DNA from 2 places in the Secundilactobacillus paracollinoides genome. Region 2 is predicted to be linked to the other one. Evidence: predicted binding sites of a transcription regulator. Region 2 holds the regulator's gene; the other holds the start of a gene.

Region 1 (9,941 bases), 170 kb from region 2:
AATTCAACTCGTCATTATTTCAGGGATGAGCGGTGCCGGCAAAACCGTCGCCATGCAAGCTTTTGAAGATTTAGGGTACTTTTGTATCGATAACATGCCGCCGTCGTTAATGACGAAGTTCTGGGAACTCGTTCAAGAATCCGGTAACATCAAAAAAGTTGCAGTAGTGATCGATCTGCGGTCACGGGCCTTTTACGATGAAATCATGCCAATGACGAAGGATATTGCCGACCTGACGCTATCTGATTTAGGCCAGGTCGTTTTCCTTGAAGCTGACGACGAGACCCTGGTTTCGCGCTACAAGGAGACCCGGCGCTCCCATCCGCTGGCCCGCAATGGTCGGGTGGTCGATGGTATCAAGGCGGAGCGGAAACTGCTGGCGCCATTAAAGCAGGCTGCGCAGCTTGTGTTAAATACATCCAAGTTGACGCCGCGTAATTTACGGGAAGAGATTTTCCATAGTTTTGAGACGGGAGACACGGAGACCTTTCATATTGAACTCATGTCGTTTGGCTTTAAATACGGATTGCCGATCGATGCCGATATTGTGATGGACGTCCGGTTCCTGCCAAACCCGTACTACCTGCCAGAATTGCGGCCGCAAGCAGGGAAGGATAAACCGGTCTACGATTACGTCATGGCACAACCAGAGACTGAGCAGTTCTATCAGCAATTTTTAGGACTGTTGCAGACCACCCTTCCCGGATACAAACGTGAAGGTAAAACGAATTTAACTGTTGCCATCGGCTGTACAGGTGGTCAGCACCGTTCTGTGGCGTTAGCAGAACGACTGGGCAATGATCTCGGGGAACAATATCCCGTTCATGTGACCCACCGTGATATTGAAAAACGAAAGGACTCACACTAAATGAGAAATGAGGAACGTCGTCGGCCCAAGATCGTTGTTATGGGTGGTGGGACAGGCTTGCCCGTCATCTTACGCAACCTTAAGGACCAGGATGTCGACATTACCGCGGTCGTCACTGTCGCGGATGATGGCGGCTCATCCGGAATTATTCGCAACTACGTAAACGTGGTGCCGCCTGGCGATATTCGAAACGTCATCGTGGCACTATCGGGGTTACCAAAATTGGAACTAGATCTGTTCCAATATCGGTTTGATAGCAAGGACCAATTCTTTGCGGGTCATGCCATCGGTAACCTGATCATTGCAGCTTTGTCAGAAATGCGCAGCGGTATCTTTGGTGCGGTCCAGGAATTATCCGCAATCATGAAGGTCGACGGCCATATTTATCCAGCCGCCAACGAGCCGCTTGAACTCAACGCAGAGTTTTCTGACGGGACTACGCTGACGGGAGAGTCTGAAATAACGGCCGCCCATAAACTGATCAAACACGTCTGGGTCACGCCCAGTAATAAGGACGGTGAGGAGCCGGAAGCTGTTCAAGAGGTTATCGATGCCATCATGACGGCCGACCAGATCGTCCTTGGCCCTGGGAGCCTATTCACCAGTATTTTGCCGAACTTAATGATCGGTAACGTGGGGGATGCCCTTCGGCGGACACCTGCAGAGGTCATTTATATCTGCAACATCATGACGCAAAAGGGTGAAACTGAGAAGTTTACGGATGCGGATCACGTCCGGGTACTCAACGACCATTTGCAGCAGAACGTCATCAACACGGTGCTGGTCAACACGCAAAAAGTGCCCGATGAGTATATTGATTACCAGCGCTGGAACGAAATGTCGCGCCAGGTCAATCACGATTTTAAAGGGTTACGTGAACAGGGGTGCCGAGTCGTTTCCGCCGACTTTTTGGAGTTGCGGGACAACGGGGCCTTTCATAACGGCGAATTGGTCGTTAACGAACTCATGAATTTATTGGGGCAGGTTGATTCACGAAATGCCGAGGGGAGGTAACGCCATTGTCATATGCCAGTGATGTCAAAAAAGAATTGACAACGTTAGAAGTCCACCGGGAGAATGCGAAGGCTGAGCTGATTGCGCTGATTCGGATGAACGGCGCAATGTCACTTGCCAACCACCATTTTGTTTTAAATATTCAAACGGAAAATCCCGCTATTGCGCGGCGCATTTACCAGCTATTAAAACAGTTTTATGATCTGGAAAGCGAACTGCTGGTTCGGCGGAAAATGAAACTAAAGAAAAACAATCTGTACATCGTGCGGGTCAATGCCGGCTCTGAAATGGTGCTGAAAGATCTTGGCATCTTTAAGGATGGCCAATTGATTGAAGAAGTCCCAGCCAGTTTATTTGAAAACGACGGCCAGGTTCGCTCCTATTTACGAGGGGCCTTTCTCGCAGGCGGGTCGGTTAACAATCCCGAAACGTCCCGGTACCATCTCGAGATATACTCTCTGTATGAGGGGCACAACGAGATGATTGCGAACATGATCAACAAGTACGATCTAAACGCGCGCACAACAGCTCGTCGCGGTGGGTTTATCACCTATCTAAAAGAGGGGGAGCGTATCGCAGACTTTCTGTCCCTGATTGGGGCCACAAGCGCCATGCTGAAGTTCGAAGACGTTCGGATCATGCGTGACATGCGTAACTCGGTCAACCGGTTAGTCAACTGCGAGAACGCCAACCTTGATAAGGTCGCAAATGCGTCAAGTAAGCAGATTGAAAACATCAAGTTTATTGATGAGATGGTTGGTCTCGGTCAGTTGCCACCGAAGTTACGCGAAGTGGCAGAGGTTCGGTTAGCCAACAAGGAAGTCAGCCTTAAGGAACTCAGCACAATGATTCCAAGCGGTGCCATTTCGAAATCTGGTATCAATCATCGGTTACGTAAAATCAATGAGTATGCGGATAATTTGCGCGGGGCGGAAGCTATCTAGAACGTGGAGAAGGACGGCGTTACCATAATAGGGAATCGCATCCGCGCTGCACCAGCTGATACAAGCCAGCAACCTTAGAAATTATTAACCAGTAAAAAAGATGACCCAGCAAGGCGCTGGATCATCTTTTTTTGAATTCAGATTAAAAATCGCAATCGAGTAGGAGGTAATTGATTAATTCAATTACCGACCTCTCACACCACCGTACGTACGGTTCCGTATACGGCGGTTCAATAATTTAAGCACTTTGTATTGACTGGAGTGTCTTGCTCATATTGATGAGTCCAAGGCGTTCCAGTCTTTTGTTTGTCAGAGTATAGGTCAATGTCTTGCTATGCGCAGTTCGCCAATAACCCTTACGGGTATTGGCCATTGTATAAGCACTGGTGCCAGAAAGCCCCAGTTTTACAAGATGATTGACCTTTGTTTTGAGCTTCTTCCACTGTTTCCAAATATACTGGCGAATCCTTGCTCGCAACCATTCGTCTAAGTGACGGATAAAATTGGTCATTTTCCCGACCGAATAGTACTGTAACCACCCACGCATCTTTTGATGAATCTCGTTAAACACCAGGTTTAACGAAACGCCCCGATTGCGCTTGGTCATTTTCCTGAGTGCAGACTTGATGCGTTGCTTGGCCTGCCAAGCAGGTCGCGCATACGCACCTCCTCGACCAACCCCCAAGGAAAATCCCAGGAACTTGGCCCGCAGAGGCGAACTTACTGATGTCTTGTCCTCATTGACGGTGACCTTTAGGTCGCCTTCAAGAAAGCGAGTAACATTAGTCAGAACCCGTTTTCCAGCACGTTTGCTTCGGACATAAATATTACAATCGTCCGCATAGCGGACAAACTTATGACCTCTGGAAGTTAACAGCTTATCCAGTTCGTTGAGATAAATGTTAGCCAAAAGTGGCGATAAGGGGCCACCTTGAGGGGTGCCTTTATCACTTCGTTCAAATAGACCACCATTCATGACACCGCTGGTTAGGAAGCGACGAATGAGATGCAGTATCCATGGATCCGTAATATACTGCTCAATAAATTTAATAAGCAGATCGTGGTTGACCGTATCGAAGTATGCTTTTAAATCGAGATCCACGACATAGTGATAGCCCTGATTGTAGAACTGAACCACTCTATCAATGGCATCTTTAGCACTTCGATTCGGTCGGAACCCAAAACTATTATCTGAGAAGACACGCTCAAATGTTGGCACCATGACTTGCGCCATGGCTTGTTGAACAAGTCGGTCAATCACAGTTGGTATTCCGAGCTTGCGTTTACCACCATTAGGTTTTGGAATTTCAACCCGCTTAACGGGACGAGGCCGATAGGTCTCGTTTTGTAAAGCTTGCAGTAATTCCTGTTTATGTTTCCTCAAGTAGGGCAACAGTTCGTCAACGGTCATTCCGTCTAGTCCTGCTGCACCTTTGTTTCTGCAGACGCGAAGATAAGCCTCGTTCAGGTTATTTCGGTCTAAGACTAACTCTTGAAACTTAGTGCCGTTCATCATCGTATTTTCACCAGAGTCAGTGCTACGCACCCCGACTTGTTCTTGGGCTTCCAGTCCTACTGTCCGCCGGCGGTCAGCTTTTTCTGTATTCTGCGGTTGTTGCACTGTCTCCACCTCCAATATCAATGATGACCTATTATTGTTCAGCCCTTCGTGGCAGATACCACTACTATGGCCTCGGCTGACTCCTGTATCGTTCTGCACCACATCACTGCGATGTTTGTTCCTGTGGCGCTTAGCGCGCCTCTTGTCGGGAACGTACGATACAGGCCTCCCCGGGTAAGAACGCCCACTTTCGTACCATGTCATTGCCAGCTTTACTGCGATGGCCTCGAGTAGTATTGGACTTTGGTTTGTTTGGCAACCTCGTCCGACCAACACAGCCTTATGGCTGATTCTTGTACATCAATGCGGTACTTTGTCGCCGACTTCCTTCAGATTCCACCTCACGATGGACACCCTTGTCATTGACTTGCGGTTCCGACTACTACGGCCCGCAACGGACTTTCACCGTCTAGTTGGCGCCCATGCCGGGCGCACCAAAAAAACGAACCAGACAAATGTCTGATTCGCAAAGGTGCGTTTACTTACGGTCTTTTGAGCTGGTCATGATGGCATCGATCAGACCATAATCCACAGATTCTTGTGCGGATAAGTAGTGGTCACGTTCAGTGTCAGCGTTGATTCGTTCAATTGGTTGACCGGAGTTGTCAGCTAAGATCTTGTTGATCAATTTACGAGTCTTCAAGATTTCAGTAGCTGCAATTTCAATTTCAGTTTGTTGGCCTTGAGCACCACCAGATGGTTGGTGAATCAAGACTTGTGAGTGAGGCAAAGCAAACCGCTTGCCCTTGGTACCTGAAGATGCCAAGACACTGGCCATTGAAGCAGCCATGCCCATAACGATCGTTTGAACATCAGATTGGATGAAGCTCATCGTATCGTAAATGGCCATCCCAGAGGTAACCACACCACCAGGAGAGTTAATGTAAAGGTAAATATCTTTCGTTGAATCTTGCGCGTCCAAGAACAAAAGTTGGGCGATGATGGCGTTGGCCATGTCGTCTTCAATTGCACCGGAGAGCATGATAATTCTGTCCTTTAATAGGCGAGAGTAGATGTCGTAAGCACGTTCGCCACGGCTGGACTGCTCAATAACTGTTGGGACTAAGTTCATAGCTTTGCAGCCTCCTTATTTCGCTGTATTGTTAGTTTAATCTTGCTAACTGATTTGTAGTTTAACCCAATGGTCAAAAAAGGTCAAACAAAAAGGCCTCACTTTTGTGACCGTTAGTTAGCAGAATGAAACCAGCTGCATCTAGAATACCATAAAACGAGGCGAGACGGGCATTGGATTACTTAGTGGCCTGACCAGTTTTGGTCAGGCTACTGTGTGAGCTCGCCAGCTAATCAGACAAATAAGTGAAATTCATTGGATAACTGTCGAGATCGACAAGGTGGGCAGATAAATTAAAAAATAATTAGTGAAAGCAATAACAATCTCTTGACTTCACGTTTAAAATCAGTTATTATTACCACATCGTAAGGATAATCAATTTATGTTTTATATGTTGATTGCATTGCTATAACACACTTTTCTGAAAGAAAGCCTGCCGCTCACAGACTTTCTTTTTTTATTACTTCCATTTGTGATTATATTAACTTGACGACTCAACCTAATTAAAACCTAAGGGAATATTCAACTGGAAGACTGCTAGTAAATTGAATAATAAATAAGCTTGAGACTGTAAATCTGCCTTTGACGAGGGAGGCAACTGGCGAAACCCAACGCAAAAAAATAGGAAGCTAACCAGCTGGTTAGCTTCCTTGCACCGCTTTGTTCTCTTATGCGCCCGGAGGGAATCGAACCCCCATTTCAAGAACCGGAATCTTACGTGCGATCCATTACACTACGGGCGCAACACGTTCATGTCCTTTCGAACACTAAATTACTATAACTGAAATTGGATAAAAATACAAGGGTAAAACCTAAATATTCTGAAAATTGCGTGTCAAACAACTTTACCAATATTTTACCGGCATACCGATTGCAATGAGACAGGGTGCCTGTTATAATGCACTTGTGGGTGAGAACCCATTGTTTTTTGACCTTAATGGGTCACAATAAGCATCGCTGGGACAATTGCTGTCCCAGCAACATAAGAGAGTTGGTTAGAAGATGAACATCGAGTGGAGATGGGTTAATGCGGTCGTACCAAAAATGACCCAGGAACTAATCGACCGTTACTCGTTGTTACGAACCATTCATTTGATGCAGCCGGTTGGTCGCCGGCTCCTCGCTGAAAAACTGGGTGTCTCCGAACGGAGTGTTCGGACTGACCTCGAGGCGTTGGAGAGCAGTCAATTGGTGGCCATGCAATCTAAGGGTGTTGTGTTAACGCCCGATGGTGAGCGTGCCGCTGACCAGTTGCTGCCGCTGATTCAAAATCTCACTGGCATTCATAAGAAGGAAAAAGCACTTCAGACCCGACTTGGGTTGGAGGGTTGCCGGATCGTGAGTGGGGATTCTGATGATCAGCCGGAGATCAAAACAGCTATGGGATAGCTTACCAATACGTTAATGCAGCACCACATGCCACTGGGACCAAGTATCGTCGCTGTCATGGGCGGTACGACGATGGCGGCCGTGGCGTCGACGTTAACGCAGGAGCTTTCGGAACAACGCCAGTTAACGTTTGTTCCGGCTCGTGGCGGCATGGGAGAGTCGCCTGATATTCAGGCGAATACCATTTGTGCCAAAATGGCTGCACGAACGGATAGTACGTTTCAGGCACTGTACTTGCCAGAACTGGCATCAGGATCCACGTACGCAACGCTGCGGTCCGAACCAATGATTGCTAAAACGTTAGCAACCATTGATCAGGCGAACGTGGCGCTCCACTGTGTGGGCGATGCGATGGCGATGGCAAAACGGCGCCAAATGCCAGCTGACGTGATTGCAACGTTACAGGAGCGACACGCCGTTGGTGAAGCGTTTGGTGACTTTTTTGACCAGAGTGGTCAAATTGTGTACCAGGTACCCAAACTCGGGCTTTCCATGTCAGATCTTGAGAGAATGGATCTGGTGGTGGCAGTTGCCGGTGGTCACACCAAGGTAGCCGCTATTGAGGCCTATTTCAAACTCCCGCCAGCACCAACTTTTTTGGTCACTGACGAGGGAACTGCTGACACGATTTTAAAGAAGTGATACTATGTTATCTGGTATTACTGCTTAAAATATATTTTTTTATTTCCTAAAGGAGGAAATCACAGTATGACTGTAAAAATTGGTATTAATGGTTTCGGACGCATTGGTCGTTTAGCGTTCAAGCGGATCCATGAACTACATTCTGACGACATTGAAGTCGCTGCTATCAACGATTTAACTACCCCTTCAATGTTAGCTTACCTTTTGAAGTATGATTCAACCCATGGTCGTTTCCCTGGTGAAGTTTCAGCTACTGAAAAGGGTATCGTCGTTGACGGTAAGGAAATCCCTGTATATGCAGAACCAAAGGCACAAAACATTCCTTGGGTTAAGAACGACGGCGTTGACTTCGTTCTTGAATGTACTGGTTTTTACACTTCAGAAGAAAAGTCACAAGCTCATTTGGACGCTGGCGTAAAGCGTGTCCTTGTTTCAGCTCCAGCTGGTGATGTCCGGACTGTTGTTCCTGGTGTTAACTTGGATACCTTACAAGCTAGCGACAAGATCGTTTCTGCCGGTTCATGTACCACTAACTGTTTAGCACCTATGGCTTACTTCTTGAATGAAGAATTTGGCATCAAGGCCGGTACTATGACTACCATCCACGCCTTCACTGCTACTCAACAAATTCTTGATGGCCCTCGTGGCAAGAAGATGCGTAACAACCGTACTGCAAGCATCAACACTATTCCTCACTCAACTGGTGCCGCTAAGGCTATCGGCTTAGTTATCCCAGAATTGAACGGTAAGTTACAAGGCCATGCACAACGGGTTGCTGTTGTTGATGGTTCATTAACTGAATTAGTTTCAGTTCTTGACAAGAAGGTCTCAGCTGACGAAATCAATGCTGCTATCAAGAAGCACACTGAAAACAACGAAGCATTCGGTTACAACGATGACGAAATCGTTTCAACTGATATCATTGATGACCCTCATGGTTCAGTATTCGATCCTACCCAAACTGAAGTTACTACTAATGGCGACACACAATTAGTTAAGACTGTTGCTTGGTACGACAACGAATGGGGCTTCACTTGCAACATGGTACGGACATTGTTGCACTTCGCTTCACTTTAAGATTAACCTTAAACGTTAATAATTGAACCAAATAAAAGGCGGAGGGAGGATACTTCTTCCGCCTTTTATCCATTTTTTGTAATGAAGGCTAAAAACTAAGTGTTATCGTTTTGAGACGTAACACTACTCGTAACCAGGAGGGATTTAGAATTGGCTAAATTAACTGTTTCTGATTTAGACTTAGATGGTAAAAAAGTCCTCATGCGTGTCGACTTTAACGTCCCGATCAAGGACGGCGTTATTGGTAACGACAACCGGATCGTGGCTGCATTACCAACAATCAAATACGTGATCGAACATGGTGGCAAGGCCATCCTGCTTTCTCACTTAGGCCGGATCAAGAAGGAAGAAGACAAGTCTGCCTTGTCAATGCGTCCAGTTGCTGAACGTCTTTCTAACTTGTTGAACAAGCCGGTGACCTTCGTTCCTGTAACTGAAGGCGAACAACTTGAAACCGCCATCGATAAGATGAACAACGGTGACGTTCTTGTCATGGAAAACACCCGTTACGAAGATGTTAAAGATGGCGAAAACGTGAAGCGCGAATCAGGTAACGATCCTGAATTAGGCAAGTACTGGGCATCACTTGGTGACGTCTTTGTTAACGATGCCTTCGGGACTGCTCACCGGTCACATGCTTCAAACGTTGGGATTGCTTCAAACATGCCACAAACCGCTGCCGGCTTCTTGATGGAAAAGGAAATCAAGTTTATCGGTGGTGCCGTTTCAAACCCAGAACACCCATTTGTTGCCATCTTAGGTGGTGCCAAGGTTTCTGATAAGATCGGTGTCATTGACAACCTGTTGGACAAAGCCGATAAAGTCATCATCGGTGGTGGGATGACCTACACCTTCTACGCTGCAAAGGGTATGAAGATCGGGAACTCACTCGTTGAAACTGACAAGATCGACTTGGCCAAGGAAATCATGGACAAGGCTGGCGACAAGCTGGTATTGCCTGTTGATTCCGTAGTTGCTGCTAAGTTTGACAACGATGCTGACCACAAGACTGTCGAAGGTGACATTCCTGATGGGTACATGGCCTTAGATATCGGACCAAAGTCTGTTGCTGAATTCAAGGATGTCTTGAAGGACGCTAAGTTAGTCGTTTGGAACGGTCCAATGGGTGTGTTCGAAATGCCTAACTACGCCGAAGGAACCCTTGAAATTGGTAAGTTCCTTGGTACTTTGAGCAACGCGACGACCATCGTTGGTGGTGGTGACTCAACTGCTGCCGTTCAACAATTAGGTGTTGGCGATCAATTGACCCACATCTCAACCGGTGGTGGTGCTTCCCTCGAATACCTCGAAGGT
Region 2 (9,941 bases):
CGGCTTCCTTAACAGCATCCCAGATATCTTCATCACGGGCACCATCAAAGACAGGGGTTGAAACGTGAATGCCTAACTTACGAGCAGCCATCCCCCAGTGAATTTCGAGCACTTGCCCGATGTTCATCCGAGAAGGCACACCCATTGGGCTCAGCATAATATCAATTGGGGTCCCATCAGGCATGTAAGGCATGTCTTCTTGTGGGATCACGATTGAAACAGTCCCCTTGTTCCCATGACGGCCGGCCATCTTGTCACCCACTTGGAGCTTACGCTTCTGAGCGATGTAGACCCGAACCATCATGTTAACGCCTGGTGATAACTCATCCCCGTTTTCACGAGTAAAGATCCGGACGTTCTGGATGATCCCGCCGCCACCATGAGGCACCTTAAGTGATGTATCCCGAACTTCACGGGCTTTTTCACCAAAGATGGCATGGAGCAACCGTTCCTCGGCTGACAGTTCAGTGACACCCTTAGGCGTTACTTTACCAACCAGGATGTCACCATCATGCACTTCAGCACCGATACGGATAATCCCTTCTTCATCCAAGTTCTTCAAAGCGTCTTCACCGACGTTAGGAATTTCACGGGTCATTTCTTCCGGTCCAAGCTTGGTGTCACGTGCTTCTGATTCATATTCTTCAATATGAATAGACGTGTAGACATCATCCTTAACCAGACGTTCGTTGATGGCGATCGCATCTTCGAAGTTGTACCCTTGCCAAGTCATGAAGGCAACAAGTGGGTTTTGCCCAAGGGCTAACTCCCCGTTTTCCATGGCTGGGCCATCAGCTAACACTTCGTCAGTATCAACGTGGTCGCCCACCTTAACAATTGGCCGTTGGTTGTAGTTCTTACCACCGTTTGACCGTTGGAACTTCATTAATTTGTAAGTGTCTAAGGCACCGTCTTCACGACGAACGCGAATTTCGTTGGCATCAACGTATTCAACGCTCCCATCGTGCTTACTGATCAGCGCAACACCAGAGTCATGGGCAGCCTTGTATTCGATCCCAGTCCCAACAAGTGGTGAGTGAGGATCCAATAAAGGAACGGCCTGACGCATCATGTTCGCACCCATCAAGGCACGGTTAGAGTCATCGTTTTCCAAGAAAGGAATGCAGGCAGTGGCAACAGAAACAACTTGCTTAGGTGAAACGTCCATGTAATCGACGTTTTCGATCCCAGTTTCAATGTTTTCTGACTTCGCACGGGCCATAACAAGGTCGTTCACAAACGAGCCATCATCGTTCAATGGTGAGTTTGCTTGCGCAACAACGAAGTTATCTTCTTCATCAGCAGTCAGGTAATCGATCTTATCGGTAACCTTATGCGTATCCCAGCTCACACGACGGTATGGTGTTTCAATGAACCCATACTTGTTGATGCGGGCGTAAGATGACAGACTGTTGATCAACCCAATGTTAGGACCTTCAGGCGTTTCGATTGGGCACATCCGACCATAGTGGGTATAGTGCACGTCACGAACTTCATAACCGGCACGGTCACGCGTCAAACCACCAGGGCCAAGGGCTGATAAACGACGCTTATGCGTTAATTCACCCAGTGGGTTGGTTTGATCCATGAATTGTGACAGTTGTGATGACCCAAAGAATTCTTTAATGGAAGCAACAACTGGCCAAATGTTGATCAGTTGTTGTGGTGTAACGGTTGCGGCGTCTTGAATCGACATCTGTTCGCGAACAACACGTTCCATCCGTGATAGCCCAATTCGGAACTGGTTCTGCAGGAGTTCACCCACGGAACGAATCCGACGGTTACCCAAGTGGTCGATATCATCGGTCGACCCAACGCCTTCTTGTAAGTTAAAGAAGTAGTTGACCGAAGCCAAGATATCAGCCGGTGTAATATGCTTATATTTAAGATCAATATGACCGTTACCGATCACAGGTAATTCACGTTCTGGATCATCTGGAGATTGGACCTTGATGATCTGTAACGTGACTGGTTCAGTAACAACCGCTTCATCTGAAGGAGTGTAAGTAACCGTCTTAAAGTCTTCCCGGTCAAGATAAGGGGTTAAGGTATGCAAAACATCCTTATCGATCACGGTACCCTTAGCAGTCAAAACTTCACCAGTATCTGGATCAGCCAAGGTCTCAGCCAAGGTCAGGCCCAACAACCGGTTCTTCAACACGAGCTTCTTGTTGGTCTTGTAACGACCAACAGGTGCCATGTCATACCGCTTTGGGTCAAAGAAACGGGCAGTCAACAGACTACGTGATGAGTCCGCCGTCTTAGGTTCACCAGGACGTAGACGTTCGTAAATATCCTTCAATGATTCTTCAACACGAGAATCATCAGTGTTCTTGTGAACATCCTTTTCAAGGGTGGCCATTAAACTATCGTTGTCACCGTACATCTTAATAATTTCATCATCAGAACCGAAGCCCAATGCCCGAACAAGTTCAGTCATTGGAATCTTCCGTGTCCGGTCAATTCGAACGTACGAGAGGCCCTTAGCGTCGGTTTCGAACTCTAGCCAAGCACCCCGGTTAGGAATGACTGTGGCACCATAGACGGTTCGACCATTCTTGTCAGTTTCTTCATTGAAATAAACACCAGGGGAACGGACTAATTGTGAAACGATAACCCGTTCGGCACCATTGATAATAAACGTTCCTTGTTCAGTCATCAGTGGGAAGTCGCCAAAGAAAACATCCTGTGACTTAATTTCTCCTGATTCGTGGTTTGTTAACCGCAGCGTAACGTGCAGTGGTGCTGAGTAGTTTGCATCGTGTTCACGAGCTTCATCAACGGTATATTTAGGTTCAAGTAGTTGGTAATCAACGAACTCTAACGAAAGGTTTCCTTGGAAATCTTCGATTGGCATAATGTCATCGAACATATCGCGAAGGCCTTCATCAAGAAACCATTGGTACGAATTCTTTTGGATTTCGATCAAGTTAGGGAGATCCAAAACTTCCTTAATTCGTGCGTAGCTTCGACGGGTCCGGTGCTTGCCAAATTTAACCAAGTGTCCTGCCAAGTTGTTCACCTCTCCATTTTATTCAGCGAATCGAACCAAATATTACAGTTTTGTTACATTTTTGAAAAATGCGTCTGAAAACCGAATTTTTGGCAAAAAAAATCCAAAAGAAAGAGAATTTTCTTACTTTTGGTTTTTATGAGAACCGCTACGGACAATAGATCGCAACGGCTCATTTCAATTCACAGTTACATACTGAGAGTAGTATACCTATTTAGTTTTATGATGTCAAGCGTGGTTACTCGATCAGACCGTGTAGAATCAAATCGATCAACAAGTGGACGTGTTCCTCATCTGTCAATTTCTTACCACCCAGTCGATGGAACTTACTGAACAGCGGACTCAGACTTGTCATATAGAACTCGCCAGCTTCCTCGGGCGTGATGCCTGCCCGGAGCTTAACCTTAGGCGTGCTGAAGAAGGCAGCAATCGGTGCCAAATAATCGCGCCCAAAGACCATGCCAAGTTTTTGCATGTTCTCCGGTTTCAAGTACGCAAATGAGGAGTGAATGATCGTAAACACGTCCCGCGGATGGACATCGGTCAGCACCTGACTCATTTTTATCAAATGATCCTCTGGTGTTAGGTCCTGTCCCATCTCGTTCACAGCTGTCAGCCGCTCCCGAATCGTCTCCCCCACTGAGGTGATCACTTCAATAAAAATAACTTCCTTATCCGCAAAATGATGGTACAGGGCGGGTTGCGTAATCCCCACCGCCTTCGCAATGTCACGGGTCGAGGTGTCTTGATACCCCTTCGTCAGGAAAAGACGTTGTGCTTCATCTAAAATCGCACGGTGCGTTTTTTCTAATTGGACTTCTCGTTTCAAGATCAAGTTCCTTTCTGGTTAGCGCGTGCTGCACTGCTCTCTTATACCAATACATAATCTCACGTACGCCATATTTATCTATGTTACATTTTACGCTGAGTGATTTCATTTACGCAAGTCCTAAGATTTAACCTGATCTGAGCGGTGACCATGTTAAAGGACCACCTCCTTGCGGTTTCATCAGTAGTCTGCAAGCATCCTAGCGTCGCAAGCCCCGTTAATGAGACGTTAACGGCCACCCGAGCACCGTGAAACGTCACCGATATGAAACCAAATGCCAACAGAAAAAGGGATGGCATCACTTTCGATGTCATCCCTCATTTTAAGACTCATCATGACTGATTACTTACTAGCAACTGGTTCTGATGCGTCCTTCGTTTCTTTAGTCTTAATATCTTTCACGTTGATTGTAATCTTACCTTGACGGGCACCAAGTGTAACTTGGTTGCCAGCCTTGATCTCACCAGAGAGCAAGGATTCACTCAGACGGTCTTCAATCTCCGTTTGCAGTGCCCGCCGAATTGGTCGAGCACCATATTCTGGATCAAACCCCGCATTGGCAATCACATCAATGGCAGCTGGCGTAATCTTGACCCGAATGCCTTGTTCAGCAATTCGGTTAACGACTTGCTTAGCCATCAGCTTAACGATCTGGTGCAATTCGGCCTTCTTCAATGAGTGGAAGATGACAATTTCATCGATCCGGTTCAAGAATTCAGGACGGAATGCTTGTTTCAACGTTTCACGGATAGTGGCAGCCATTGCGTTGTAGTCCTCAGACTTGTCTTCAGCAGCAAACCCAACGGTCTTTTCATCACGTAACGTGGTGGCACCCAGGTTAGAGGTCATGATCATGATGGTGTTTCTGAAGTCCACTTTCCGACCTTTAGAGTCAGTTAGGTAGCCATCATCAAGCACCTGCAACAACAGATTAAAGACGTCTGGGTGGGCCTTTTCAACTTCATCAAAGAGCACAACGGAGTATGGCTTTTGACGGACCTTTTCAGTCAGTTGGCCACCCTCTTCATAACCGACATAACCAGGTGCTGACCCGATCAACCGACTAGTGGAGTACTTTTCCATGTATTCGGACATGTCGACCCGGATCATGTTGTCTTCAGAGCCAAACATTGCTTCGGCCAAGGCCTTAGCAAGTTCCGTCTTCCCAACACCAGTTGGGCCAAGGAACATAAATGAGCCAATTGGACGATTTGGGTCCTTCAGCCCAGAACGGGCACGCCGAATCGCACGAGAGACTGCTGAAACAGCTTCTTCTTGGCCTACGACCCGCTTGTGCAGGACGTTTTCCAGGTTGATCAACCGTTCTTGTTCCGTCCGTTGCAGTTGAGTGGTTGGCACGCCTGTCCACTCAGAAACAACTTCCGCAACATCTTCACCAGTCACGTTGAGGTCATAACGGTTCTCGCCCTCAGCATCCTTGGCTTCAGCGGCCTTCTGGTTCTTCTTTTCAAGCTTTTCACGCAGATCCAGTTCCTGAGTCCGCAACTGAGCAGCCTCTTCAAACCGTTGATCCAAGATTGCGGCTTCGCGCTGATCAGACAATTCTTCAAGCTTAGCTTCCTGAGTCGACCGCTTAGATGGTTTGTCCATCCGGCTGATGCGAACCTTGGCAGCCGCTTCATCCATCAAATCAATGGCCTTGTCTGGCAAGAACCGGTCTGTGATGTAGCGTGATGAGAGCTTAACGGCTTGTTCAACCGCGTCATCCGTAATGTTGGCGTGGTGGTGGTCCTCATAACGTGACCGCAAGCCCTTCAAGATCTCGATTGTTTCATCTTCAGTTGGTTCGTCAACTTGTACCGTTGCAAACCGTCGTTCCAATGCGGCATCAGATTCAATGTACTTTTGGTATTCATCCAACGTAGTGGCACCGATTGTTTGCAGTTCACCACGCGCAAGAGCCGGTTTCAAAATGTTTGACGCATCAATGGCACCTTCAGCGCCACCAGCACCAATCAGTGTGTGCAGTTCATCGATAAACAGGATAACCTGCCCATCGTTGTAAATTTCCTCAATAACCTTCTTCAGACGGTCTTCGAATTCACCACGGTACTTGGTGCCGGCAACCAGGGAGCCCATGTCAAGCGCCATCAGACGCTTATTTTGCATATCTTCCGGAACGTCCCCAGCAACAATGCGTTGGGCAAGGCCTTCAGCAATCGCTGTTTTACCAACACCAGGTTCACCGATCAAAACAGGGTTGTTCTTAGTCCGGCGTGACAAGATCTGGATAACTCGGCGAACTTCCTTGTTTCGGCCAACCGTTGGATCCATTTGGTCGTCCCGTGCCAATTGTGTCAGATCACGCGCTAACGAATCCAAAGTTGGCGTGCCGCCCTGTTGCTTTGCGCGGCCACGTTGGGCGCCGCGACGTTTGTCTTGCGTTTCGCTGACACCAAGCTTACGCATAATCACTTTGCGTGCCTGTGCCAGATCAATGTTTAAGTTCATTAGGATACGTGAGGATAAAATCGTTTCGTCACTTAAAAGTGCCAGCAGGATATGTTCTGTGCCAATCTTAGTTGACCCGATTCGCTTAGCTTCATCGCCAGCAACCGACAGCATGTCCTTGGCCTTTGGCGAGTATAGCAGATAAGTGTCCTTATCCACGTTGCCTAAAGTGCCATAACCTGTAAACCGTTCAATTTCTTCGCGCACATCGTCTTCACTAATGGAGAACTGTTGTAAGACCTTGTTTGCGATCCCGTTCTTCTCAATAGTGAGTGCTAAAAGTAAGTGTTCAGTACCAACCGCTTGGTGCTTAAAATACTTGGCTTGCTCCTGTGCCAATGCCAATACGCTCTTTGCACTTGGGGTAAAAAGATTGTCCATATCAATTCCTCACTTTCTTAGCTTTCGTAGCGCAGATGCTTTAAAATACTGACTAAGATCCGTGCCCGTAAGCCGTTTTCTTGTGCGCGGTTATCCATCTTCAAAGTGTCTTTACTAATAATCGTCAAAATGATATTCGCTTCGCGTCTACCAATGACGTCACTTTCATAAAGTCCCTGTATTACAGCATAACCGTCTCGTTGACCAATTGAATCACCAATCGTTTCAATCAAAGAGTCGAGCACATCCGTATCATCCAAAAGATTGACTTTTTCGATCCGGATGTAGCCGCCACCCCCGCGTTTACTTTCTACCAAATAACCGTTCGATAATGTGAAGCGCGTCTTGATAACGTAATTAATCTGAGAAGGCACGACGTTAAAGAGATCGGCAACCTCAGATCGGCGAATTTCAACGTGCTCGGCGTCCGATAAGATCTGCTTTAAGTACTTTTCAATAATATCGGAGATGTTTTGATTTTGCACGCTTCTTCCCTCCATTCACCAACTCAACAATTTACTTTGACTAATGTTGACTTTCATTATACGAATCTTTGGTAAAAAAGCAAAGCATTATACTTTAATTATAACGATAAAACAGGCAAATTACTGATTTAAATGGGATTTCTTTAAATAATTTATTGAGACCCGCGCACAGAACTCAGACAATTGGGTCACACATGTCGACGTGAACTTCACTGCAGTCTCGACACCTAAAATGAAAAAGGTGAGACGGGCGCTTTAACCCTGATTACACCGGAACTCACGCCACGATGGCAGGTTTTAACAGTTGCGTTTCTTCCTATTAAAACCACCATCCCATTCACAAGCCGAAACAAAACGTCCCATCACAGACGACCCGCAGGTCATTCGTGATGAGACGTTAGTGTTTTGATCTTGTGAAACATGCGAAGCGGAAGACGGGATTCGAACCCGCGACCCCCACCATGGCAAGGTGATGTTCTACCACTGAACTACTTCCGCATCATGCCGACTAGAGGATTCGAACCTCCGACCTCCTCATTACTAGTGAGATGCTCTGCCAACTGAGCTAAGTCGGCAATTGAAAAATTGCCTATCTGCCGTTTCAAATCAGCACTGCAATTACCAATAAAAAAGCGCCCGACTGGTGGCCAGACGTGGTAATCGTCTATCGGGAAAACAAGATTTGAACTTGCGACCCCCACGTCCCGAACGTGGTGCTCTACCAAGCTGAGCTACTTCCCGATTGCTGTTTAGAAACAACAAAATGCACCCAGTAGGAGTCGAACCTACAACCTTCTGATTCGTAGTCAGACACTCTATCCAATTGCGCTATGGGTGCATAATAACTATTAAATTGTGAAACAATGCCGAGGACCGGGATCGAACCGGTACGGTCATCACTGACCGCAGGATTTTAAGTCCTGTGCGTCTGCCAATTCCGCCACCCCGGCAGGAAAATGACGCTCTAAAAGCGGAAGACGGGATTCGAACCCGCGACCCCCACCATGGCAAGGTGATGTTCTACCACTGAACTACTTCCGCACAATGCCGACTAGAGGATTCGAACCTCCGACCTCCTCATTACTAGTGAGATGCTCTGCCAACTGAGCTAAGTCGGCGAAAGTGAATTTACTATTCAATTTGATGCGGGTGAAGGGACTCGAACCCCCACGTCATAAGACACTAGAACCTAAATCTAGCGCGTCTGCCAGTTCCGCCACACCCGCGTGGTGTACCTGGATAATGAGCCGTGACAGGCTCGAACTGTCGACCCTCTGATTAAAAGTCAGATGCTCTACCAACTGAGCTAACGGCTCAAATGGAGGATACAGGGCTCGAACCTGTGACCCTCTGCTTGTAAGGCAGACGCTCTCCCAACTGAGCTAATCCTCCATAAAACGAATGGGATATCATGTGAAGCCGTTGCAGTCGACCTCGTCGAAACAACTATTTCATATTATCATCTCAAGTAATTGATGTCAACATCTTTTTTTGAGAAGGTTGAATAGTTATGCATCTCGAAACGTGTTCCTAATCAACTGCAAGAAATACTATACACTCCTTTTTAAAAAAAAGCTACCCCCTTTTTCAAATTAAATTCATTTAATTGGGCGTAGGGATGACTCGTTTTCACCATCATTTCAATCGCTCAAAAACAAAAAGAACTCACCCACCCCACAAGGATGAATAAGTTCTCTTTTTTATCTCATAAACATGTATTTAGACTGGCTGGTTATGCACTAGTCTTCTTTTGTGATCTTAGTTTGACCACCCATGTAAGGTTGCAATGCTTCTGGAATATCAACCGTCCCATCAGCGTTTTGGTAGTTTTCCAAAACAGCGGCTACCGTTCGGCCAACAGCTAAACCAGAGCCGTTCAACGTGTGGACATACTGGAGCTTACCATTGTCGTCACGGTATTGAATGTGTGCCCGCCGTGCTTGGAAGTCGGTCGTGTTTGAGCAACTGGAAATTTCACGGTACCGGTCTTGGAATGGCAGCCAGACTTCAAGGTCATGGGTCATCGCAGCAGTAAAGCTCATGTCTCCCGTCGTCAAGGTGATAACGTGGTAGGCCAGACCGAGTTTTTGCAACAGTTCCTCAGCATGGGTCGTTAATGATTCCAGCTCGTTCCATGAGTCTTCCGGCTTCGTGAACTTCACCATTTCGACCTTGTTGAATTGGTGCAACCGGATCAGTCCACGGGTATCACGACCCGCACTCCCCGCTTCAGAACGGAAGGCAGGTGTCAAAGCAGTAAAGTAAACTGGCAATTTTTCGGTTGGAATCACTTCATCGCGATAGTAGTTGACCAGTGGGACTTCCGCCGTTGGAATCAACGTTTCGTCAGCTTCCTTCAACGAATAAACGTCTTCCTTAAACTTTGGAAACTGGCCCGTTCCGAACATGGACTCACTGTTGACCATGTACGGTGGTAAGACTTCAGTAAAGCCTGCCTTTTCGTTTTCATCCAGGAAGAAGTTGTAAATGGCCCGTTCCAACCGTGCCCCTTGGCCGACATAGTACAGGAAACGACTACCAGATACCTTTGCGCCACGTTCAAAATCAAGAATGCCCAGGTCTTCACCGATCTCCCAATGGGACTTTGGTTTAAAGTCGGCAAACGTTGGAATCTCGCCCCACTTACGCAGTTCAACACTACCATCCTCTGTCAGTCCGACTGGAACTTCGTCATTCGGAATGTTTGGCAGCCGTGACGTCTTATCGGAAACGTCTTCGGCAATGGTAGTCAATTGTTCAT

Evidence for each region. Region 2 encodes CtsR, which represses protease genes until heat stress. Its sites were predicted from a motif close to TTGGTCAAAAAAGGTCAAANA; they were not measured.
Region 1: clpP (ATP-dependent Clp endopeptidase proteolytic subunit ClpP) is a predicted target of CtsR. The motif match lies at 5,589-5,609, and genes of this name have one in related genera.

What each region holds. Positions count from the first base shown of each region.
Region 1 covers NZ_CP014912.1:2,242,153-2,252,093, forward strand. Annotated here, with positions in the region: gene rapZ (RNase adapter RapZ) at 1-868, shown strand, start outside; gene AYR61_RS09640 (gluconeogenesis factor YvcK family protein) at 869-1,882, shown strand; gene whiA (DNA-binding protein WhiA) at 1,888-2,826, shown strand; gene ltrA (group II intron reverse transcriptase/maturase) at 3,065-4,447, opposite strand; gene clpP (ATP-dependent Clp endopeptidase proteolytic subunit ClpP) at 4,926-5,519, opposite strand; tRNA gene AYR61_RS09660 (tRNA-Arg) at 6,191-6,262, opposite strand; gene AYR61_RS14930 (sugar-binding transcriptional regulator) at 6,564-6,908, shown strand; gene AYR61_RS14935 (sugar-binding transcriptional regulator) at 6,924-7,550, shown strand; gene gap (type I glyceraldehyde-3-phosphate dehydrogenase) at 7,617-8,627, shown strand; gene AYR61_RS09675 (phosphoglycerate kinase) at 8,778-9,941, shown strand, end outside.
Region 2 covers NZ_CP014912.1:2,068,086-2,078,026, reverse strand. Annotated here, with positions in the region: gene rpoB (DNA-directed RNA polymerase subunit beta) at 1-3,022, opposite strand, end outside; gene AYR61_RS15775 (TetR/AcrR family transcriptional regulator) at 3,252-3,842, opposite strand; gene AYR61_RS08835 (ATP-dependent Clp protease ATP-binding subunit) at 4,185-6,695, opposite strand; gene AYR61_RS08830 (CtsR family transcriptional regulator) at 6,713-7,180, opposite strand; tRNA gene AYR61_RS08825 (tRNA-Gly) at 7,607-7,678, opposite strand; tRNA gene AYR61_RS08820 (tRNA-Thr) at 7,683-7,755, opposite strand; tRNA gene AYR61_RS08815 (tRNA-Pro) at 7,848-7,921, opposite strand; tRNA gene AYR61_RS08810 (tRNA-Arg) at 7,945-8,018, opposite strand; tRNA gene AYR61_RS08805 (tRNA-Leu) at 8,045-8,130, opposite strand; tRNA gene AYR61_RS08800 (tRNA-Gly) at 8,150-8,221, opposite strand; tRNA gene AYR61_RS08795 (tRNA-Thr) at 8,226-8,298, opposite strand; tRNA gene AYR61_RS08790 (tRNA-Leu) at 8,325-8,406, opposite strand; tRNA gene AYR61_RS08785 (tRNA-Lys) at 8,424-8,496, opposite strand; tRNA gene AYR61_RS08780 (tRNA-Val) at 8,500-8,572, opposite strand; gene serS (serine--tRNA ligase) at 8,920-9,941, opposite strand, start outside.